Regions from separate parts of the Kribbella sp. CCNWLW201 genome, predicted to be linked through region 3. Evidence: riboswitches for the same ligand, from Rfam matches in the RefSeq annotation. Region 3 holds a riboswitch; each other region holds the start of a gene.

Region 1 (7,794 bases), on a different contig from region 3:
GGCCGCCGTCGGTCTGTCTGCGGGCGGTTTCAGTGCGCTCCCGGAACCCTGCGGTTGGTACGACGCCTGTGCGCTTGGCGAAGTAGTCCGTGGTGACTTTGTCCCACAGGTCGAGGTCGGCGCCGGTGTGATCGTTCTGCATGTCCCCAGCGTCCACCGCCGGTGTCGCGGGCGCATCGTGCGAAATGCTCACTCGCTACTCAGAGCCGTGCTGACGGGCTGCCCAGGCCGCGACCTGGGCCCTGTTCGCGAAGCCGAGCTTGCCGAGGATGTGCTGGACGTGGTTCGAGGCGGTCCGTTCGGAGATGACCAGCGCGGTGGCGATCTCGCGGTTGCTGAGCCCGTCGGCGACGAGCCGGGCGACCTCGCGCTCGCGCGGGCTCAGCGGGTCGTCAGGTGTCGCCAGTTGCCCGAGTCGTTCCGCCCACGGTGCCATGCCCAGAGCGCGTGCCAGCGGCAGCGATTCCCGCGCCACCGCGTGGGCTTGCGATCGGTCCCCGGAACGCTCGAGGGCCTCGGCCAGCAGACAGGCGGACTCGACCGCGAAGCCGGGTGCCCCGATCGTCCGGCACAGGTCACCGGCTTTCCGGAGGTCGGCGATGGCCGTGTCCCACTCGCCGAGCGACGCGGCGCAGAGACCGAGGTTCAGCTCGACCGGTCCGAGGAAGTTGGTCGCGCCCGCGCCGCCTACGACGTGCCGGCCCCGATGAGGTTCCAGCCGGGCTTGGCAGTCGCGTACGTCGTCAGTCGCGCCGACGGCCGCCGCGACCCTGGCCGCGAAGGTGTACAGAGGGAGCTCGAAAGCACGCAATCCCTGCCAGGAGCCGGGCCGGCCGCAGCGCTGGTACAGCGCGGCGGCCTCCTCGAGGCGGCCCGCGTCGACGAGGACGAAGGCGCGGAGGAGGCGGGCGCCGAGGTCCCAGCGAATGTCGGTTCCGAACTCCCAGGCTGCGGTCCCCAGCAACTCGTCGGTGTGGCCACGATGGTGGCCGAGCAGCATCCGGAAGGCGACCTCGGCGCCATGGGCCGCGGGATGTCCGATCCGCCGGAAGCCGGCGAGGGCGTCGTCGAGCAGGACCTCGGCATCCTCGAACTCCGCCCGGGCCAGCGCGAGCGCGGCGCGGGTGATCTGGACGTGCCACTGGCCGTGCGGACCGCCGACACGCCCGGCGCAGCTCGCGATCCGCCCGATCTCGGCGCCGATCGCGGCCAGGTCACCGGCGTACCACAGCGCATCGACCCGCCACAGGCGGCCACGCAGCTCGATGTCGGCCAGACCGGTCGACGTCCCGAGCTCGATCATCCGTTGCGCGGCGGCGACCAGTTCGTCGACGTCGTCGGGTCCGCTGGTGGCGAGTTGGCGTGCGGTGAGTGCCTCGGCGAGTAGGTCGACGTCGCCGATGGTCTCTGCCTGGTCGAGGGCGTCACTGCTCGCGGCCAACGCCTCGCGCCAGCGCGCGAGGTAGATGGCCGCCTGCGTCTGCCGGGCGAGCAGGTGGACGCGCATGCGTGGTGATAGGCCGGGAGAGGCCAACGCCTCGGTGCACCACTGGTGGATGTCACCGTCCCACGCAGACTGTCCGACCGGCTCCAGCGTGACTGCAGCCTCGGCAAGCAGGTCGGCTGCCCGTGATCCGCGGGCGGCCGTGACGACGGCCTGCGTGGTGGCATGGGCGGTCGCAAGATCACCGGCGCGGACAGACGCCACCGTCAGACGGAGCTGCAGTCTGGCCCGTTCGAGCGGGTCGGGCGTCGCCGCGACGGCTCCGGACCAGTGCCGCGCGATCTCCGCCGGGTCGGCCGTCGGGTCCGGTTCCAGCGCTTCGGCGGTGCGGCGGTGTAGGTCAATGCGGTCCGTCAGAGGCAACCTGGCCTCGGCATCCCGGCGGGCGGCCTCGTCTGCGAACCAGGCTTCGCCGGAGTCCGGTGCTATGACGAGCACGCCGGTGCGGACCAAGGCGTCGATGGCGGCGAGGAAGTCGTCGGCCGGCAGGTCGACGACCCGACTGAGGACCTCCAGGCGCACCCGCTCGCCGGCCACGGCGGCGGCACCCAGCACCTGGTCTGCGATGGGGTCGACCGGCCGGGTGTTCGTCACGCTCGCAGTGTGACCGGCCGGTGCGCGACTTCGCCAGCCCGGCCGACTGTTGAAGGTTGCACTTGCCCGTTAAGTTTGTCCGCATGACCTACCCGGAGAGCCGCCGCGACGGCGTGGTCGAGACGCTGCACGGACACCAGATCGCCGATCCGTACCGCTGGCTGGAAGACCCTGACTCGCCCGACACCCAGGACTGGGTCACTCGGCAGAACGCGTTCACCGAGGCCGAGCTCTCGACCTATCCCGAGCGCGACTGGTTCCAGAGCACCATGTCCGCGATCCTGGCCCGGCCGCGGGCCGGTGTACCGGTGAAGAAGGCCGGCTGGTACTTCGTCGGCCGCAACGACGGCACCCAGGCGCAGGACATCGTGTACGTCGCTGAGTCCCTGGACGAACTGCTCTCCGCCGGCCGGGTGCTGATCGACCCCAACACGCTGTCCGCTGACGGCACTGACTCGTTGGGCTCGTTCACTGTCAGCCCCGATGGCAAGTACTTTGCCTATGGCATCAATGAGAGCGGCAGCGACTGGACGACGTTCCGGCTGCTCGACATCGCCACCGGTACTCCTGTGGACGACTTGGTGACGGAGGCCAAGTTCTGCGAAGCCACGTGGCTGCCCGACAGTTCGGCGTACCTCTACCTGCACTACCCGACGAGTGGCCGCAGCGAGGGCACTGAGACGAAGACACTGGCTGGCGGCCGGCTGATGATGCACAAGGTCGGCACGCCGCAGTCCGAGGACGAGCTGGTGCTGAGCTTCCCGGACAACGACACCTACTTCATCATGCCCGAGGTGTCCGAGGACGACCGCTATGTCGTCGTACACATCACCGAAGGCACTGACCCGGCCACGCGGCTGTGGGTCTACCCGATCACCTCCGACGGCCTCGGCGAGCCGGTCAAGGTGGTTGACTACTTCGCGGACGAGATCGCCTTCGTGCGGATGTCCGGTGACGCATTGGTACTGCGCACTGATCGCGACGCATCCCGTGGTCGCGTCGTACTCGCGTCTCTCGACGGACACTTCACCGACCTGATCCCAGAAGGCGACAACACCCTGCAGGCAGTCCGCGGCACTGCAGCCGACCTGGCAGTCCTGACACTGGTCGACGCCCAGCCCGTGCTGACTCTGTATGAGCTGGACGGCTCCGGTGCGCGCGTAGTCGACGTACCGGGCGGGGGAGTGGTCGGTCTCAACGCCTCCCCGGAGCACGACGAGCTCTTCATCGGTCTGTCGACCACGGTCGACCCCACGCTCTCGTATGTGGTGTCGACCGGGTCAGGCGACGTACGTGCGTTGCCGGAGCTCGTCCGCGGCGCCGGTGGGTTCACCTCGCCGTCCGTCACGGTGACACGACGGGTCGAGCCGGGCCGCGAGGTGCCGTACTTCCTGATCACCCGCTCCGACCTGGACTTCTCACAACCCCGGCCGACCCTGCTCTGGGGGTACGGCGGCTTCCGCATCCCGATCCTGGCCGACTACCGGCCGGGCTGGCCAGGTTGGCTCGCGGCCGGCGGTGTGCTGGTGATCGCGAACCTGCGTGGTGGCGGTGAATACGGCAGCGACTGGCACGAGGCCGGACGGCTGAAGAACAAGCAGAACGTCTTCGACGACTTCATCGCCGTCGCAGAGCACCTGCGGGACACCGGCGTGACCACTCCGGCGCAGCTGGCCATTCACGGCCGCAGCAACGGCGGTCTGCTCGTCGGCGCGGCCATGACGCAGCGGCCGGACCTGTTCGCGGTCGCACTGCCGGGCGTCGGTGTGATGGACATGCTGCGGTTCCACCTGTTCACAGTGGGCGCCGCGTGGGCCTCGGACTTCGGGCACCCCGACGATGCCGAGCAGTTCGAGGACCTGCTGGCCTACTCGCCGCTGCATCGGTTGCGCGACGGTACGGCGTACCCGGCCACTCTCGTGGTCACCGGTGACCACGATGACCGGGTGGTGCCGCTGCACAGTCACAAGTTCATCGCCGCGTTGCAGCATGCCCAGTCCTCCGCCGAACCTGTGTTGACGCGGGTAGAGGTCAACACCGGTCACGGCTTCGGGAAACCCGCCGCGATGGTCGCGTCGGAATGGGCGGACCTACTGGCGTTCGCTGCTCACCACGTAGGTCTCGTTCCTCCTGAGCAGTAGGAGGGCGGCAGTCACCAGATGCGCGGGGCCTGCAGGTCGCGCGGGTCGTCAGAAGGCTGACAGCCATGCGCCGACTCCTCGTACTCCGACCGCGGTCCGCTGGTGGCCAGCGTCCGTACGGCGTTGACGAGGCGGTCGACGTGCTCACGCGTCGTACCGAGGCCGAGGCTGGCCCGGACGGCCGTGCCGTGCTCGGGGGAGCCGGCGAGCAGATGACCGACCAGCGGGTGTGCACAGAACTTGCCGTCGCGGACACCGATCCCGTACTCCGCACTCAGCGCTGCTGACACGAGAGTGGAGGTCAGCCCGGCAACGGTGAAGCACACCGTGCCGACGCGATCCGCCTCCTGGCCGAAGATCGAGTACGTCGTGACGCCGGGAATCTGAGCGAGACCGGTACGGAGCCGGGCGAGCAGACTGCGCTCGTGCTGCTCGATCGCGTCGCGGTGCTTGCTGATCGCCGCACAGGCCGAGGCCAGCGCGATCGCGCCGATGACGTTGGGGGAGCCACCCTCGTGCCGGGCCGGTCCGGTCGCCCAGACCACCAGGTCGTCGGTGACCGCGGTGGTCGCGCCACCGCCGTACAGGTAGGGCTCGGCGGCGTCCAGCCAGTCCGCACGACCGATCAGCGCACCAGCGCCGTACGGGGCGTAGAGCTTGTGGCCGGACAGCACGACCCAGTCGACGTCGAGCGTGGCGATGTCGACCGGCCGGTGCGGTGCGAGCTGCGCGGCGTCGAGGCAGACACGGGCGCCATGGGCCTTGGCGACGGCAGCGATCTCGGCGATCGGGAAGATCTCACCGGTGACGTTGGACGCGCCGGTCACGACGACGAGCCGCGGACCCTCGGGTGCCGTGCGCAGTGCGTCGGCCAAGTTGCTCACGGCCTCGTTCGGCGTGCTCGGTGCTTTGAGGCGCACTGTCCGCTCGGCCGGCCAGGGGAGGAGGGCGGCGTGGTGCTCGGACTCGAACACGATGACGGTCGCGTCCGCGGGTACGGCGTGGGCGAGCAGGTTGAGCGCGTCGGTCGTCTGCCGGGTGAAGATCACCTGGTCGTCCTGACGGGCGCCGACGAACGCGTGCACCTCGGCGCGCGCCCGCTCGTACCACTGGGTGGTGATGCGGGACGCGTACCCGTTGCCACGGTGCACCGACGCGTACGACGGCAGTGCCGCCTCGACGCTGGCCCGCACCGACTCCAGACACGGCGCGCTGGCCCCGTGGTCGAAGTTGGCGTAGTCGGTCACCCGGCCGTCGACCAGCGGGACCAGCAGGTCCGACCCGACGGTGGCGGGGATGCTGCCGGTGCTCAACCGGGCGACCGTCGGCCGCGCGGTCGTCGTACTGGCAGGCTCGAGGATGGAGAGGATCGACATGCTGCTGCTCCCAGGAAGTCCGCACTTGCCGAACGGGGTATCCGTACGGCCTGGTCTTCACCCGGGGCACCCCACCGCGGAGGAGGGTTGCCGGCCAGCGAGCCGGGGCTTGACGCTGGCACTCATGACCTGCCGAAGACGGTAACGAACAGGCCACAGAGAACGCCAGTGGCTATCTCATACAATGAGACCGTCGAACACATCCTGAGATCGCGACACTCCGCCGGATTTGAGAGGATCTGCCGGTGACTTGGATTGCGCCCGCGGTGGAGCGGCCGGACGGTTCCCTGGTGGCGCCCGAGCGGGAGCTGTTGCAGGGCTACCTGAACTTCTATCGAACGACCCTGCTGTTCAAGTGCGCCGGCCTGACCGCCGCGCAGCTTGCCGAGCGTCCTTCGCCACCGTCCAATCTCTCGCTGCTCGGGCTGATCCGGCACCTGACCAAGGTCGAGCGGATCTGGTTCCGGATCCACTTCGCGGACGAGCCCGCGAAACCGGTGTTTCCGCCTGCGCTGGGGAAGGACGCGGACTTCGAGCTGATCGATTCGGCTGACGCTGAGGCAGCGTACGACGGGCTGATCGCGGAGTGGAAGCTGTCCGACGAGGCCGCGGCCGGCCGCTCGCTGGACGACCGCTTCACCTTCGGGGGCACGGAGTCGACGCTTCGGATGATCTACATCCACCTGATCGGCGAGTACGCCCGGCACTGCGGTCACGCCGACCTCGTCCGCGAACAACTCGACGGCACCACCGGCGCCTGATCCGGCCGGGCCGCCGACTCGCGGGGCGGCCGGTCCCGGCTGGGCCGCCGACTGTGGGGATTGTTGCCTCAGGCGACGACCTTCCCGCGTCCTAGGCTGCGGGCCGTGCCGTTCACCCTCGCCCACCCCGCCGCCGTCCTGCCGCTCATCCGGCGTCCGCTGATCGCATCGGCGCTGGTGGCAGGAGCGGTGGCTCCCGACCTGCTGTACCTCGACCCGCTCTACAGCTTCGCCACCCAGCAGATCAACGGCAACCTGACGCTGACCCTCACCCACAAGTTCTCGTCCGCCTTCTGGCTCGACCCACTGATCGCGCTGCTCCTGCTCGCAGTCTTCAACCTGGTCCTGAAGCGACCCCTGGTCGCGTTGGCTCCGAGCGCCCTCGCCGCACGCCTGCCGTTAGCCGGCCGGTTGCGCATTCCGCCGCTTCGCCTGCTGCTCTGGACAGCTGTGTCCGCCGTCATCGGCGCCTTCACCCACGTGCTCTGGGACTCGTTCACCCACGGCGACGGGTACTTCGTCCGCCGCTTCCCGGACGTGTTCCGTGCGGAGGTGACCGCGGCCTGGGACGTCAACCGCGTCCTTCAGTACGTCAGCACCGTCGGCGGGTGCCTGATCCTCGCCGTCTGGCTCTATCGCTGGTTCCGCCGCGCCACGCCCCACGTGGTCCCGCCGGACCTCGTCCCGTCTTGGGTGCGGTACGTCGTACTGGCCGGAATCCTCGCGCTGGGCGTCGCCGGAGCCGCCGTGCAACTGTGTGCGGCCGAGGCTGAACTCGCAGGTGAGGCCGCGGTGCGACTGGTGCTGACAGGTCTCGTTCTGGGAGGTCTGGCGGCCCTCGGGTGGTACGTCGTGCTCTGGCACCTGTTCCGGCTGCGGAGGCGTGTGGCGGCGCCGTGACGCTACGGATGGGGCAGTGTGACCGGCGTGTGACACGTGTGACTCGAGAGGTAATCGGGGTAGCCTGCTAGACATGGCGACCCGCACGTCTTCCCCGGCGCGGGCGCAGAAGTCGGCAGCCAACCGGCCGAGTACGGCACGGTCGGCTGCTGGTGGACGCTCCCGTCCGTCAGGCGCCCAGAAGCGTGGGCAAAGCGCGAAGCGCGGTGGATCCACCGCCGCGCGGACCAGCACGCCCAAAAACAGCGGACCGGGCCCGTTCGCGGCCGCCATGATCGCAGTCGGTCGCGGCATCGTGAAGGTCTGGATCGGTATCGCGCACCTGCTCGGCAGCATGGTCCGCGGTATCGGCAACGGCGCCCGCGACCTCGACCCCGAGCACCGCCGCGACGGCGGCGGCCTGTTTCTGATCGGCCTGGCGGTCGTGGTGGCCGCTGCCATCTGGTGGGACCTCCCGGGTGCCGTCGGCAAGGGCATCCGCACGATCGTCGGCGGCAGCGTCGGCATGCTCGGCTGGG
Region 2 (7,794 bases), on a different contig from region 3:
CGTCCGCCGCGACCCGGCCGACCTGCCGCACCGCTCGGAACGAGGTCGCGAACCGGCATCCCAGCCCGGCCGCGGTGTCAAAGTCCATCTCATCCGGCAGCCGCACGAGATTCACGGCCGCGTACGGCAGGGCGACGTACTCGGCGAAGGAGCCCCAGTAGTTGAAGCCGGGCTGGAGTTGGTTGGGGCAGACCTGGTGGTTGCCCTCCAAGCACTGTTCGCACGAGCCGCACGCGCAGATGAACGGTGTGGTCACCCGATCACCGATCTGCCAGCCGAGCACGCCGGCACCGACCGCGGCAATCGTTCCGGCCAGTTCGTGCCCAGGGACGTGGGGCAGGACGATGTCCGGGTCGTGCCCCATCCAGCCGTGCCAGTCACTGCGGCACAGCCCGGTGGCCTCGACCTTCAGGACGACACCACCGGGCTCCGGCTCAGGGGCCGCTACGTCAGCAACCGTCGGCAGGACGCCGTACTGCTCAACTACGACAGCGCGCATCCGGCAATGATGTCAGCCGCCTGCTACCGCGGGGATAATCGAGACCTCGCCGCCGTCCTTGATCGACGTCTGCAGGCCTTCGGCGAAGCGTACGTCGTCGTTGTCGACGTATACGTTGACGAAGCGGCGCAGTTCGCCCGACTCGTCCAGCACCCGGGCCTTGATGCCGGGGTAGGAGCTGTCGAGCGACTCCAGCACCTCGCTCAGCGTCGCCCCCTCGGCACTGACCGCGGACGCGCCCTGGGTGTAGGGCCGCAGGATGGTCGGGACGCGGACACTCACGCTCACTGCAGGCCTGCCTTCACGAAGGCGTCGTACGACGCGGGGATGGTCACCTTGGGGCCGACCCGGTCGGCCACGGCGTCGAGCGTCTTCAGCCCGTCGCCGGAGTTGATGATCACCGTCTCGGCCTCGGGGTCGAGTTGGCCGGACTCGATCAGCTTCTTCAGCGTCGCGACGGTCACCCCGCCCGCGGTCTCGGTGAAGATGCCCTCGGTCCGGGCCAGCAACTGGATGCCCTCGACGACCTCTTCGTCGCTGACGTCCTCGATCACTCCGCCGGTACGGCGGGCGACGTCCAGGACGTACGGTCCGTCCGCCGGGTTGCCGATCGCCAGCGACTTCGCGATGGTGTCCGGCTTCACCGGCTTCACCACGTCGTACCCGTCGCGGAACGCCTGGGCGACCGGCGAGCAGCCGGTGGCCTGGGCGCCGTACACCTTGTAGTCGGTCGCGTCGACCAGGCCGAGCTTGCCCAGCTCGGTGAAGCCCTTGTCGATCTTGGTCAGCTGCGAACCGGAGGCGACCGGGATGACGATCTGCTGCGGCAGCCGCCAGCCGAGCTGCTCGGCGATCTCGAAGGCGAGCGTCTTGGAGCCCTCGGAGTAGTACGGCCGGACGTTGACGTTGACGAACGCCCAGCCCTCCTCCTCGCCGGCGATCTCGGAGGCCAGCTTGTTCACGTCGTCGTAGTTGCCCTCGACGGCGACCAGCGTGCCGCCGTACACGGCGGTGGTGATCACCTTCGGGCGCTCGAGGTCGTGCGGGATGAACACGACCGAGCGGATCCCGGCCCGGGCGGCGGCAGCGGCCACGGCGTTGGCCAGGTTGCCGGTGGAGGGGCAGGCGAAGACCTTCATGCCGAGCTCGCGGGTGGCGCTCAGGGCGGACGCGACGACCCGGTCCTTGAACGAGTGCGTCGGGTTGCCCGAGTCGTCCTTCACCCACAGCTTGCGCAGGCCGAGCTCGCGGGCCAGGTTGCCGGCGTCGATCAGCCGGGTGTAGCCGGGTTCGGTGTTCGGGAAGCTGGCCACGTCGACCGGGACGGGCAGCAGCGGCTGGTAGCGCCAGATGTTCTTGGGGCCGGCCTCGATCTGCTCACGGGTGATGGTCGGGTACTCGTACCCGACCTCGAGCGGACCGAAGCACTCGGTACAGGCGTAGAACGGACCAAGTGGCGACTTCGCCCCACAGGCGCGACAGCTCAGGTGCGTACCGTTGCCGAAGGCACCTTCACGGATGGTGTGGGTGGTCGAGTCGGCGGTCAGGCTCATGGAGGTTCCCTCCTCATCTTCCCCGGCACCGGATCTCGGCGTGGGACGGATTTGGCACCGTTCCACCGCGAGTCACCCCCAGGACGGGGGCTCGACGGGGAGGGTTGCCGGGACTTCAACGGGCCGTTTCCCTCAGTCCCTCTGGATGAGCTCCCCCGAGGTTACCCAATCGGGTCCATATTGTGTCTTCGGTTCCCACCATCCGAGACAGTCGATCTCAGCCGTGCCGGGCCCGGAAGGTACGACGGTACGCCGACGGCGACGTGTGCAACTGCTTGGAAAAGTGGTGGCGGAGCGTGACCGGCGTGGCGAACCCGGCCGCCAACGCGATCTCCTCCACCGGCGCATCCCCGGTCTCCAGCATCGTCAGGGCCGCCTGGATCCGCTGGGCGATCAGCCACTTGCCGGGCGTCGTACCGGTCGCCTTCACGAAGTGACGCAGGTACGTCCGCGGCGACAGCCCGGCCTGCTTGGCCAGATCGGGTACGCCGATGGGCTCGGCGAGATGTTCGAGCGCCCAGCCGAGGCTCCGGGCGACCGAGGCGTCGTCGGGGTCGGGCGGCACCGGGGATTCGATGTACTGCGCCTGACCGCCGGACCGGTACGGCTGGATCACCAGTCGCCTGGCGACCGAGTTCGCCACGGCCGCGCCGTAGTCCTTGCGAACCAGGTGCATGGCCAGGTCCAGCCCGGCAGCACAGCCGGCACTCGTGAGTACGTCGCCTTCGTCGGTGTAGAGCGGCTCTGGATCCACGACGATCTTGGGGTAGCGCTTGCGGAGCATATCGGCGTACCGCCAATGGGTAGTCGCACGGCGGTCGTCGAGGAGGCCGGCGGCGGCGAGAGCGAACGCACCCGAGCAGATCGACACGATCCGGGCGCCGCGACGATGGGCCTCCTGCAGCGCGGCGATCAGCTCGGGAGAGGTCTCGCCGCGCGGGTCGGCGACGCTCGGGATGACGACTGTGTCGGCGGCGGCGAACTCCTCCAGGCCGTGTGGGCTACTCAGAGTGGCGCCGCCGAGTACGCGGATCGGGTCGGGTGTCTCGGTGCAGACCTTCAGCTCGTACCAGGGCTGGTCGATATCCGGCCAGGCCAGCCCGAAAACCTCGATCACGATGCCGGCTTCGAAGGCCGTCATGCCGTCGTACGCGAGGACTGAAACGCTGCGCTGATCCATGTGTCACAATCTTAGCGATAGTCGTCGTTCACGCCACTTCTGAGCGCGGCTCGACTCTCGGACGATGGAGTCATGTTCAAGGGATTGAAGGAATTCGCCGTCCAGGTCGCCGCCGGAGTCCACGCCGCCTCCGCGATTCGGCACGGCCTCGAGCCGCCGGCCGCCGCGCTCACGAAGTCCGGTCGCGGCGGAGGTCGAGCATCCGCATCAGAGGTGTCGCCGCAACGCCGTGAACAACCACGCTCAGGACGACGGTGAAGCCGACCGTCGCCCACAGCCACGGCAGGTCGGTGCTGAACTCGGCGCCTGCGTACGCCAGATAGAACACAGACCCGACGCCCCTGACCCCGAACGCCGCGGTCACCCACCGCTCGGAGCGGCGCATCGGTGCTCCGGCCAGGCCGATCCACGCGGTCAGGGGACGGATCACCAGCACCAGCAGGACCCCGAGCGCGGCACCGGCGAGGGTCAGCGGCTTCAGCAGCCCAGCCGTGATCGCGACTCCGAGCAGTAACAGGATCGCCCAGGTGAGGATGTGTTCGAGCTGCTCGATGAACCCGTGCAGCTCCTCGTGGAAGTCGTGGCTTCGCTCGGCCGCTCGCAGGCACAGGGCCGCGACGAACACCGCGATGAAGCCGTACCCGTGCAGCACCTGGGCGAGACCGTAGACGCCCAGTGTCATCGCCAGCGCCAGCACGGGTTCACGCTCACGCGAGTCGGCCAGGCGGAAGATCCGCGAGGGTGCGGAGAAGACCATCTTGCCGAGCAACCAGCCGACTCCGGCGCCGACTGCGACTCCGATCACGGTCCTGCCGATCAGATCCCAGGCGAACCACTCGAGTGCCCAGTTGCCCACCGCACCCTTGGTCGCCGCGAACACAGCGGCGTACACGAAGGGAAAGGCCAGACCGTCGTTCAGGCCGGCCTCCGAGGTGAGTGCGAAGCGGACCTCGTCGTCCTCTTCCGGCTCGGCGCCCGCACCGGTCGACGGTCCTTGCACCTGGACGTCCGAGGCCAACACCGGATCGGTGGGGGCGAGGACGGCACCCAGCAGCAGAGCGGTCGCGGGAGCCAGCCCGAGCAGCCAACCGACGCCGGCGACCGCGGCGATGCAGGCAGGCATGGCAACCAGCAGCAGACGCCAGGTCACCTTCCAACGGCCCCACCCGATCGGCCGGTCGATCGCCAGGCCGACGCCCATCAAGGCGACCAGGATGGTCAGCTCGGCGAAGTGCTTGGTCAGCCCGGGTTCGGCGATCGGGCTGAGGTGGGTGCGGTCCACGGCCAGGCCGAGCAACAGTCCGGCGCCGACGAACGCGATCGGCGCGGAGACGGCGTACCGGCGGAGCAGGCGTGGCAGTACGGCGCCCAGCAGGAGGGCCAGCCCCGCGACCAGGTAGAGGCCGTCCCCGTCAATCGTCATGGTGGCAGTCCGGTGCCCACAGCGGGCTACCTCAAGCGATGGGTTGCGCCCGGCGTGTGAGTGGGCAGGGCCTTGCGGGGGCCGTAACGCGGGTGGCCGATGCCGGTGAGTTCGAGGAGGCGCTGGACGCGGAAGCGGTGGCCGCGGTACGGCTCGATGAGCTCGGCGCAGCCGTCGTCGTCGAGTTCCTCGCCGATCAGCGCGTACGAGACGTTCCGGGACACGTGGTAGTCCGCGAACGAGAACGCATCCGCGTCACCATGCGCCCGCTGCCGCACCTCGGCCGCCGTCCACACTCCGACCCCGGGCAGCGACCGCAGCCGCCGCTCGATCTCCGCCGAGTCAGTCAGCTCCAGGGTCCGCTCCAGCGCCTTGGCCCGCGTTGCAGCCGTGATCACGACTCTCGACCGACGGCCCTCCACGCCGGCCCGCAACCACTGCCAGGACGGGATCAACCGCCACTCTTCCGGCGAAGGCGGGACCATCATCACGCGTCCGTCCGGTGGCTGCGGTCCTGGCGCCGGTTCGCCGTACTCGCGGAGAATCACCCGCCAGGCCCGGAACGCCTCCTTACCGGTGACGACCTGCTCGATCCCCGCGGCAGCCATCGCCTCGAAGACAGCCCGCGTCCGCGGCACCCGCACATGCGGGAACCGTCGCGCCGCATCCACCAGCGCCGTGTGCTCCGGCAACGGCTCGAACCCGTCCCAGCTGTCCGCCTCCCCCAACAACTCCGGCACCCCGTCCAGCGCCCACTCAGCCCCGGGCCCCCACGCCTCCGCCTCCACTTCCCCCAGCGAGGCGTACGGCGTCAGCCGCAAGAGCACCGGCCCTTCGGGCGTCCGCGTGGCCCGCCAAACACTCCGCCGTACCGGATCGAACACATACGCCGGATCCCCCGGCCCCTTCCGCAACCCCCCAATCACCGAATGCGGATCCACCACCCGCCCAGCCCGCCAGACCCGCACTCCCGAACTCACGCCCCAAGTCTGACTCACGCGACGGACACACATGGTGCCGCATCCAGGAAGGCTGAGGTTGTCACTGGTCCGGTCTGATTGGTGCAGTTCGACAGGAGGTGTCCGGCGATCGAGTCGGATACCCGGTGGGTTCAGGCGGGGAGAGGTCGGCAGTGGGCGTATACGTCCTGTCGATTTGTCCCTCACCGAGCCGTGGCTGAAACACGCGTGCCGGGCCAGGTCAGGTGGAACGGGTTACGACCCCACCTTTCTTGACGCGGCAACCGCCCCCATGTCCTAAGAATTGCGACATCGAGACATCGGGTGGGTGACGGGCCGATACTGAGGCATGACTGGGTGGCATTGGGTCAAGGTGGTGGGGAACTTCCTGAACTTGTCGACGGTCGCTGGGCTGTTGGTGGGGGTGATTGGGCGGGCCACGTTCAGCCGGGGGCCGCGGGGCCTGTTCTTCGCGAACGGGTACAAGGTGAAGTTTCCGGTGGCGGGGGCGTTCACGGTGGGGAACGTGGTGCTCAGCAAGTATGAGCGGGCGTATTTCGATGACGAGGCGCTGGTGCGGCATGAGGAGCGGCACTCGTGGCAGTACTTCTGCCTGATCGGGCTGCCGTTGTGGCCGTTGTACGTCGTCGGGGTCGTCGTCTCGTGGTTCCTGACCGGCGACCCGGCGTCGCGGAACCCGTTCGAGCGGCTGGCGAACCTCAAGGACGGCGGATACGTCGAGCGACCGATCCAGTCGTTCGGTCAGACCCTGACGCAGACGTTCAGCGCGCGGCGATCGCGTCAGAAAGAGCAGTAAGCACAGTCACGACGCCGGTCGGGTCGTCGACCACGATGTCCGCGGCCTCGATCAGCTCGGTCGCGTTCGAGGAGCGAGTGGCCAGCAGTACACCGCGCAGACCGGCCTTGCGCTGCTCGTCGATCGCCCGGTACGCCGCCAAGTCGCCAAGGTCATCACCGGCGTACAGGATCGACTGGGCACCGGTGGACTCGAGCAGGCGGCGCAGAGCGACCCCCTTGTCGATACCCGGCGGCCGCAGCTCTAGCACCAGGTTGCCCGGCTCCAGGCGCAGCTCTGCCGCCTCGGCCAGCTCGGTCAGCGGCGTACGCAGCGTCTCGAGTGCACCGACCGGATCGGCCAGCCGACGGGTGTGAACCGCCAGCGAGCTCTCTTTGTCCTCCACGAAGGCGTCCGGCAGCCCATGCTCCTGCAACAACCCTGGAAGCCGATCGCGAGCTTGGGCGACACCAGCCGGCACCGGGTCACTCGTGACCTTCCCGGTCGCCGCTTCCCACCGCTCCAGCCCGTAGTGCCCGAGTACGACGAGCTGCCCGAGGCCAGGGTGGCCGGTGACGCCCGTGAGCTCCGTGGCGACCAGGGCCGGGCGACCGGTGACGATCGCGACCTGGTTCACCGAGCGGGCCAGCCGGGCGAGCGCGTCGAGAGCGCCCTCCACCGGGCGGGACATGGCCGGGTCCTCGACCAGCGGCGACAGGACGCCGTCGAAGTCGGTCGAGATGACCGCGGTGGCCGGGTCGGCGACGATCGCCTCCCAGCCTTCGCGACCGGCCTCGGTCTGGATGGTCGGTGTGCTCATCCGGCGTAGTCCGAGGTGAGGATCACGGTGAGGCGGTCCTTCTTCATGTTGTCCAGCGCACCCTTGGTCCGGCCGACACCGATGTCCCGAGCGAGCTGGTTGGCGGCGGCGAGCATGCCCGGCGGGTAGTACACGGTGCTTTCGGCGATCTTCCCGTGCCAGTTGTCGGCACCGGCCACGGTCCAGCCCGCCTGCCGCGCGCGGCCCGCGACAGAGTCGGCCAGGCCTTTGCGCGCGGTGTTGTTGTAGATCTCGACCGCCGGACGCTGGGCCGGCGGGATCGTGGTCGGCTGCGTCGCCGGCGGCTGAGTGGCCGGGGGCTGGGTGGTGGCAGGAGGCTCGGTCGGCGTCGGGGTGGGCGTCGGCGTGGGTGTGGGCGTGGTGCCCTCCGCGGTCGGCTTGGGCACGCTGGCGACGACCGTCGACGGCCCACCGGTCGGCTTCGGTTTCGGCGAGGGGGTACTCGTACCGGCCCCTTCGTCCGCGGTGCTGTCGTTGCCGCGGGTGCCGAACAGCACCAGCAGGCCGGCGACGATCGCGACGACGGCGAGCACGGCGACGAGG
Region 3 (7,794 bases):
CTTCCGGGCGGAGGGCGAGTGCTGGGCGTACGCCACCATGCACGCGGTCGAGGAGGAGGACGGCATCCAGGACCGGCACCGGATCGTGGTCGAGGTCAGACTCGACGACGAACCGGTCGGGCGGCTCAGTCCGCGCCTGAGTGCCGAGTTCCTGCCGGCCATCCACTACCTGTCCGACATGCGCGCCGAGACCGCCGCCCGTGTCGCCGTCCGCGGCGACCGCATCGCATCGGAGGTGATCCTGTACGCGGCGCGGAGTCACGACCTGCCGGCCACCTGGCCGGACGGCCTGACCCGTTCCCCAGTCGCGTCCCCGCAATGGCACTACTGGGCGACGAAAGAAGCCAACTAGGCGGCTGCGCAGTACTCACCACGCCCCTTGGCGGGTACTGCGGAGCTACTTGACCGCAACTAGGCTCCGGCCATGGAACTCATGCCGGAGCCCGACGCGGACCTGGCCGCGCGAACCCTGCGGCACCTGTCGTCGGACGAGCTGGCCCTACTGGTTCACCGTACGGCGGTCTCCCTGCCTGCCGACCCGACCGACGAGCAGCGCCGGGAGACCGTGGCCACGCTGGACCACGCCCTCCCACCCGACCAGGCCCTGCTCGCCGTCTTCGCCGTACCGGACGAAATCCTGCGCGACATCCTGCACGCCGAACTAACCTCCCTCGGCACCACCCTGACCGGCCAACACCCCGATCCACCCCTCCAAACAACCGCCCTCGTAGAAGCCCGCCTGACGCAACTCACCACCGCCGCCCAGCGCACCTGATCAACACGAAGGCCGTCGGGCTGGCGCGGAAATGGATTTGCTGGGTGGGGGTGGTTCGCGTTGGGTTGCGGTATGGATGAACTGCGCACCGAGCGCTTGCTGCTTCGCCGCTGGCGGGAGTCCGATCTCGAACCGTGGGCCGCGATGAACGCCGACCCGGAGGTGCGTGAGTATCTGGGTTCAGTGCTGAGCCGGGAGCAGAGTGATGCTTCGGTCGCTTCGTTTCAGGCTGAGTTCGACGAACGTGGGTACGGCTGGTGGGCGGTCGAGGTGCAGGCGACCGGCGAGTTCGTCGGCTTCGCCGGCCTGGACGACGTCGAGCCCGGCATGCCTGTCAGCGGCGTCGAGATCGGCTGGCGCCTGGCCCGCTCGTCCTGGGGCCACGGCTACGCCACCGAAGCCGCCCGGGCGACACTGGATTTCGGCTTCGACAAGCTGGAGCTCCAGGAGATCCTCGCGATCACGACCTCCACCAACCTCCGCTCCCAAGCGGTCATGCAACGCCTCGGCATGACCCGCAACCCCGCCGACGACTTCGAAGACTCCTCAGTCCCCGAAAACGACTCCCTCCGCCACCACGTCATCTACCGAATCACCCGATAACCGGCAACACCGCCGTACCGGAATCGGCCGCGCGTCCTGGGGCTCAGGCGTCGTCGTGGAGGAGTTTTTCGAGGAGGGATCCGTCGCTTGACTCGCCGTTTGAGTCAGGCTGTCGTTCGGCAGGCTGCGACGAGGAAGACCGGGAATCTTGTCATGGCTTCTCGGGGGGATGACGGCTCGATCCTTGGCTGGGGTTCGGCTGTTCGGGTCAGGGTGAAGCCGTGGTGGTGGAGGGTGTTGAGGTAGGTCGACAGGGTGCGGTGGTTGGCGCCGACTTGCTGGCGGAGTGTTGAGAGCGAGGCGTCGGCCTGCCAGTAGCGCTCGTCGTAGTACGTCCCGTCGGACGGCCAGGCGGCGGATACGCCTTCTATCCCAGGAAAACAGGGATGCAGCATCGTGAAGGCGAAGACGCCGCCGGGGCGCAGTAGCCGACGGATGTTGGTCAGTGCACCGTCCAGGTCGTCGATGTCGGACAAACCCATGCTGCAGACGGCGGCGTCGTACTCATCGCCTTGCAGCAGTCCCGGGTCGGCCGCATCCGCGTGCAGATAGCGGATGCCCTGCGGTTCGTTCCGCTCGAGCTCTTCCGCCTTGCTGAGCATCGCGGCCGAGACGTCTACGCCGACCACGGAAGCGCCCTTGCGCGCGAGCCCGCGACTGATGCGTCCGTGGCCGCAGGCAACATCCAGCACTCGTTGTCCGGCAACGTCGCCCAGGAGCTCGAAGAGGGAGACACTGACCGGATCCGTGAGATCGTCCGTCCAGCCGGAGGCGTAGTACTCCGCGACCTCGTCGTACCGAGCAATAGCCGTCATACCTCGAACCTACCGACGCACTTCGGCGCAATCAGTCTGCCGTCAGCTAACTCAGCGGGTAAGTTGTGAGGCGTCTGGCCAGGACATGCGGAGGCAGGCCGGAGTGCCGTTCAGGCGGGTGGGATCTCCGCCGGGCGGTGGTACCTCTGCCGTTTCCACGCAGCTGGCTCCGGAGGCGAGGTAGAAGTGCTGCGCATCGGTGTTCTGCTGCAGCACCCACAGGTACATCGCGTTGCCGACCGCCTGGTCGGTGATGGCGCCCGCAGCGCGGGCCAGGAGTTGGGTACCGATGCCGGTACGGCGCTGTCTATGGTCGACATGCAGATTGTCGACAAGGCTGCCCCACCTGGCGTCCTTGTCGAACTCGACGTGAATGAAGCCGACCAGTTGACCGTCGTACTCAGCCAAGACGGTGGCGGTGTCGGTCGGTGCGGCCAGCCGTTTCGACCACACCTCACGACGATCGGCCTCGACGTCGCCGTCGAGGAACGAGTCCGCGTATGCACCCCGATAATGCCGACGCCAACTGTCCGCGTGCAGCGACGCAACCCGCTCAGCGTCGTTTGCGGTGGCCGAACGGAACCCCAGCGCTGCCATGACGATCCTCCATCTCGCGGCTTGCCCGGCACCCGACGTGCCGAACCTGGTCCTCACCCGGGGCACCCCACCCACGAGGAGGGTTGCCGGCCAGCAAGCCGGGGCTACGCGCTGACACTCATGACCAACCCCCAAACCGTAACAGCGAGACGGTCAAACCTCGACGGATATCCACGAGCGAGCTGCTCGAACCCGCGCCTCGCTCTCTCCTCTGCTGGTTCGTCTGAACCTGTCGAGGGATACGGTGCTCAGCAACGCGTTAGCCAGAAGCCGTTCCGCCACTGTGGAGTTCTCATGAGCTACGGCCCGCCGCCCGAACCGAACGCGTACCCCGCACCGCCGAACCAACCTCAGCAACAACCCTGGACCGACCCCCACGGCCGCGGGTGGCCCGGCGGACCAGCTCCGGTGGACCCTCCGAAGGGTCCCTCGCTGGCTGTGGCCGCGGTGATCCTCGGTCTGATCGGGTGCGGAGTGTGGATGCTCCCCTACAACCTGGACAACCTGCGGGCCTACTCCCCTCTCCCCTTCGGCCTGCTCGGGATCGTCCTCGCGGTCATCGGCTGCATCGGCCCCCGCCGCGGCAAGCCGCTGGCCGTGATCGGCTGGATCCTGTCCTTCATCGCCCTGATCCTCGCCGCAATCATGATCGTTCCCCAGTTCATCTGAGGACCGAGGCATCTCGACGGACCCGGGCCAGATGAGTGCTCTCCTGCAGTTCCCGTGCGGGAGGCGTCGCGTCAATGCCGCGTCGTACCTGTGGAAGCACGAGGGTCAGCTGATCAGCCCATTGGCGCGTGCCCTCCAAAGCTCTTCGCGCGCCGGCTTGCTATCGAGCAGTTGCAGACCCCTGACCGCCCAGTCCCGGAGAGACTCATCGTCGCCATGGAGTTGCTCGACGAGCAGCGACAAAGCATTCGGCGACCGAGCCTCACCGATGAGCTCGAGCAGCCAGCACCGCAACCCGTGATCCTCACGCTCCTCGACGAACGCCGCCATGAGCTCACCAACATGATCGCTTGCGTGAGGCAATAGCAGCCGAAACCCATCCTCCCGACCCTGCGGGTCCCGCCGACGCATCAGCCCCATCGCCCGCTCAAACCGCTTGCTCACCCATCGACAATAAGCGCTCAACCCGCCAGCCGGCCGATGTGGGGGAGGAAGCGGCCGGTGGTGGCGGCGTACTGGGGGTAGGTGTCGGCGTGGGTGGTGAGGAGGTAGGGCTCCTCGACTACGCGGACCTGTAGGTGCAGGGCGGTGATCAGTACGACGGCGCCGGCAAGGGCGACCACGTTGGGGACCATCAGGGCCAGGCCGATGCCGGCAGGATGTAGACAGCGAACAAGATCAGGGTGAGCGTGGCCATCGGGGTCAGTTCTCGCAGCAACCGTCAGCGCAGGCACCTTGGGAGCATCCGCACCCCGAGGCTCCGGTGGCGCCCGCGATCGGTGAGCAGCACCCCTCGCCCTTCCACGCCTCCACGCCTTCGCGGACCGCGACTGCCGCGATGATGAGTCCAGCGATTGGGTCCGCCCAGCCCCAGCCGAGTGTGGCGTTCAGCACCAGTCCGACGAGCAGCACAGCGGACAGATAGGTGCAAAGCAGCGTTTGGGTGCCGTCGGCAACGACCGCGTTCGAGCCAAGAGCCTTACCGGTACGGCGCTGTGCCCACGACAGGAACGGCATCACGATCAAGGAGGCGATCGCCAGTCCGATCCCGACCGGCGATACGTCGGGATCGCTGCCGCCGACGAGAGATCGCACCGACTCGAACGTCACATAGGCGGCCAGCGCGAAGAACGAGAACGCGAGCATCCGCAGCGCCTGACGTTCCCGAGACTCGGGCAGGCGGTGGCGGAACTGCCACAAGATGATCAGCCCGCTGGACACCTCGACGACCGAGTCCAGCCCGAACCCGACCAGCGCCACCGATCCGGCGACGAGGCCAGCCGTGATGGCGATGATCGCCTCGATCACGTTGTAGGTCACCGAAGCACCTGCGAGCAGCTGTGCGCGGCGGCCCAGCTTGCGTCGCTGTTCGGGGTCGGTCGTCCAGGTGCTCGGCGAAGTGGTCGAGAGCTGCAGCGGCTGGATCTGCAGGGGCTGGTGGTCGCTCACGAATTCACGCCGTACACAGGGCAAAGCGCGACGGCGTCACCGGTCAGGCCGAGCAAGCGCTCGGCCGCCGACAGGAGTTCGAGCGTCGCCTCGGGGTGAGTCAGGCTGAACAGCGACGCGCGTCCCTGTGGGCGGGACTCGACGAGACCGCAGTCCCGCAGGCAGGCCAGGTGCTTGGAGACAGTCGACTGCGCCAGCCCAAGATGCTCGGTGAGGTCCACGACCCGGTGATCCCCCAACGCCAGGTGCCGAACGATCGCCAGCCGCGACGGATCACTGAATCCATGAAACAAACACGCAGCCACCGACAGCGCCCCAGCCTCGTCGATCAGGTCGAGCCCGGCTTCCATCGTGACGTCAGATCGTGCTTTCATCGCCATTTGGCGATGTTATCGCCTATCGCCCCATTGTGAAAGCTGGCGCTAGCACGGGGTGCCGGACAGATCGGCGAAGTCATACGCCCAGACCGATGGCACGGGCGGAGGGCCGATGCCGAGGTCGGTGCAATCGGGATGCAGACCATCGCCGCCCGGATGGGACAGGTACGTAGGCCGACCTCACCCGGCGTGGCGCCTTTGGTTGAGCCGGTACGTCGCCGGGAGAATGGCGAACCGTGGCCGGTCAAGCTCGCTCGCGCGCGGTGGGCGTCTCGCGGTGGTCGCATGGTCTCATCGCGGCGGTCATCATCGCGGCGCTGACCATCCAGCTGGTGCTGATCTTCACCGGTGGGGCCGATGCGAACTCCGGCGAGGTCGGCGAGTCGATCGGTGTCGGTACGCGGCTGTGGAGGCTGTTCAGCTTCTTCACGATCGAGAGCAATCTGATCGTGCTGGTGGTCGCGCTTGCGTTGGTACGGCGGCCTCACCGCGACGGTCCGGTGTGGCGCGTCGCACGCCTCGACTCGTTACTCGGGATCGTCATCACCGGCCTGGTGTTCGCGATCGTCCTGGCGCCGAAGATGGACCTGACCGGGGCTGCGCTGCTGGCGACCATCGGGTTTCACTACATCTCGCCGTGGGCGACGCTGGCCGCCTGGCTGGTGTTCGGCCCACGGCCCCGCATCAGCTGGCGCACCATCGCGTTCGCGTTCGTGTGGCCGGTGGCCTGGCTCGTCTACATCTTCACCCAAGGCGCCTTCACCGACTGGTATCCGTACCCGTTCCTCGACGTCACCGACATCGGTGCCGGCGCAGCCCTCCGCAACGCAGTCGTTGTCGTCGCGGTCGGCGTACTGCTGGCGCTCGGGCTGAAGACCCTCGACGCGAAACTGCCGGGCCGGGAGTAGCGGCCGCACCTCGGATGCAGAGGTGTGTCGCTGTCGGATCACACGCGCCAGGCCGCTCAGGCGTCGTACCCGGCCTGGATTGCGTCGAGGTCGCGTACGGCGTACCGGTTGTGCTCCCACTCCTCCTCGAGGATCACGTGCAGGCAGGAGAGGACGGTCTCGGAGTGTTCGGGGGAGTGGGGATTCCGGCGCGTCTCGGCCAGCACCTCCGGTGTGACTGTGGCGAGGAAGTCGCGCACCATGGCGACGCGACCCGCGCGGACGTCGAGGACTTCGGCGTACGACGGTTTGGTCGTCGTGAAAACCGACATGTCCATGCCGTCGTCCTCGGTGCCCGTGTCCGTTTGACCGATCGGGTGGAACGGCTGCTCGATTTCCAGAATCGCCCGGCCCAGCCACATGTCCGTCGCAAGGACTAGGTGCCGCAGAGTCTGTGCGAACGACCACTCGCCCGCGACCGACACGTCGACCGTGCCGTCCGGCATCGTCGCGACGCGCTCGAGGGTCGCCGACCAGGTGTGCTCGAGCGCAGCCCACGCCGTACGTAGACCGTCCGGATCTTCGGCGCGCCGGTCGGCGCGGCCGGGGAAGCGGCGGTTGAGTTCGGCGTCGACGAGTGGGATCACGTCGACGCCGTTGACGCGCAAGAAGTTCTCGCCGTCGAAGAGCCAGGGTGCGTCGATCTCTGTCTCCCGCACCTCGACGCCGCGCATCACCACACCGGACAGGTCAGCCCCGACAAACCGGGCCTCACGCAGATCCGCATCGACGAACTTCGCTCCCCGCAGGTCGTCAGACCGGGTGAACGTTGCCATGACGCCTCCTTTGTCTGCTGCCCTACTGCTGCGACCACAGTCTGCCTGACCCCTCCGACAATCAATCGCGCATCGCCCAGCGCCGTACCTGGCTCGCCTGTTTGTCAGGACACGCCTTCGAGGACTCGGATGCCGCAATGTTCGGTGTTTGCGTCGCCGGTCAAGGCTCGGATCACGCCCGCGTGGCAGACGGCGATGAAGGGCTCAGAGTGGCCGGCGGCCTGTCTCCGCAGTGCGTTGAGTGCTCGGCGCCGTACGGAGGAAAGAGGTTCCCAGCGGCGGGTCTCACCGTCCGGCCACTCGCCGTGGCATTGCTCGAAGTCGCTGCTGAGGGCTTGTACGTCGCTGAGTCCCCGCCAGGACAGCGTGGAGTCCGGCAACCACTCACGCAGGTCGATCTCGACGGCCGTGAGCGGCAGATGGGTCTCGGCAGCGATGAGACTCGCTGTCTGCAGTGCCCGAGTCATCGGAGAGGCCACGATGCGGTGCGCCCCCACCTGCCGGAGCTCTCGGCCGGCCGCCTTGGCCTGCTCGACGCCCTGAGCTGTCAGCGGCGCCCAGTCACGGGCCGGGCCCCACCACCCTTCCGCATCGATCTGCGGGGACCCTGGCTCGCCGTGACGAATGAGAAAGACGCTGGGCATGCCCGCATTGATATCGCACGCACCGGGTCGAGTGCCGCCCGTCCGGCGCGTGCACCTCGAGTTGGGGGTCTGCCAGACTGCGACTGTGGACCCGAACGGTCGAGTGCCGTGGGAGGACGAGCGGTGTAAGCACCGTGTCGAT

Evidence for each region. Region 3 has a riboswitch for S-adenosylmethionine ahead of V9K99_RS03500 (GNAT family N-acetyltransferase). Riboswitches for the same ligand answer to the same signal wherever they lie in the genome.
Region 1: it holds a riboswitch for S-adenosylmethionine, as region 3 does, so the genes downstream of both, V9K99_RS31155 (aminotransferase class V-fold PLP-dependent enzyme) here and V9K99_RS03500 (GNAT family N-acetyltransferase) in region 3, are expected to answer to the same signal.
Region 2: it holds a riboswitch for S-adenosylmethionine, as region 3 does, so the genes downstream of both, thrC (threonine synthase) here and V9K99_RS03500 (GNAT family N-acetyltransferase) in region 3, are expected to answer to the same signal.

The regions. Positions count from the first base shown of each region.
Region 1 is NZ_JBBCBQ010000009.1:102,574-110,367, reverse strand. Features, by position in the region: gene V9K99_RS31170 (mycothiol-dependent nitroreductase Rv2466c family protein) at 1-142, opposite strand, end outside; gene V9K99_RS31165 (helix-turn-helix transcriptional regulator) at 197-2,098, opposite strand; gene V9K99_RS31160 (prolyl oligopeptidase family serine peptidase) at 2,182-4,239, shown strand; gene V9K99_RS31155 (aminotransferase class V-fold PLP-dependent enzyme) at 4,251-5,615, opposite strand; SAM riboswitch class IV at 5,632-5,745, opposite strand; gene V9K99_RS31150 (DinB family protein) at 5,861-6,376, shown strand; gene V9K99_RS31145 (DUF4184 family protein) at 6,482-7,276, shown strand; gene V9K99_RS31140 (FtsK/SpoIIIE family DNA translocase) at 7,350-7,794, shown strand, end outside.
Region 2 is NZ_JBBCBQ010000005.1:378,672-386,465, reverse strand. Features, by position in the region: gene V9K99_RS23665 (zinc-dependent alcohol dehydrogenase family protein) at 1-499, opposite strand, end outside; gene V9K99_RS23660 (ubiquitin-like small modifier protein 1) at 512-787, opposite strand; gene thrC (threonine synthase) at 784-2,052, opposite strand; SAM riboswitch class I at 2,063-2,204, opposite strand; gene V9K99_RS23650 (helix-turn-helix domain-containing protein) at 2,270-3,232, opposite strand; gene V9K99_RS23645 (cation:proton antiporter) at 3,402-4,655, opposite strand; gene V9K99_RS23640 (DNA-3-methyladenine glycosylase family protein) at 4,682-5,635, opposite strand; gene V9K99_RS23635 (hypothetical protein) at 5,964-6,431, shown strand; gene otsB (trehalose-phosphatase) at 6,397-7,230, opposite strand; gene V9K99_RS23625 (LytR C-terminal domain-containing protein) at 7,227-7,794, opposite strand, start outside.
Region 3 is NZ_JBBCBQ010000001.1:747,011-754,804, reverse strand. Features, by position in the region: gene V9K99_RS03520 (HIRAN domain-containing protein) at 1-352, shown strand, start outside; gene V9K99_RS03515 (hypothetical protein) at 425-775, shown strand; gene V9K99_RS03510 (GNAT family N-acetyltransferase) at 848-1,378, shown strand; gene V9K99_RS03505 (class I SAM-dependent methyltransferase) at 1,483-2,193, opposite strand; gene V9K99_RS03500 (GNAT family N-acetyltransferase) at 2,245-2,790, opposite strand; SAM riboswitch class IV at 2,802-2,916, opposite strand; gene V9K99_RS03495 (hypothetical protein) at 3,085-3,459, shown strand; gene V9K99_RS03490 (hypothetical protein) at 3,565-3,903, opposite strand; gene V9K99_RS03485 (hypothetical protein) at 3,921-4,094, opposite strand; gene V9K99_RS03480 (cation diffusion facilitator family transporter) at 4,162-4,908, opposite strand; gene V9K99_RS03475 (ArsR/SmtB family transcription factor) at 4,905-5,282, opposite strand; gene V9K99_RS03470 (Pr6Pr family membrane protein) at 5,522-6,193, shown strand; gene V9K99_RS03465 (DinB family protein) at 6,250-7,008, opposite strand; gene V9K99_RS03460 (histidine phosphatase family protein) at 7,113-7,652, opposite strand.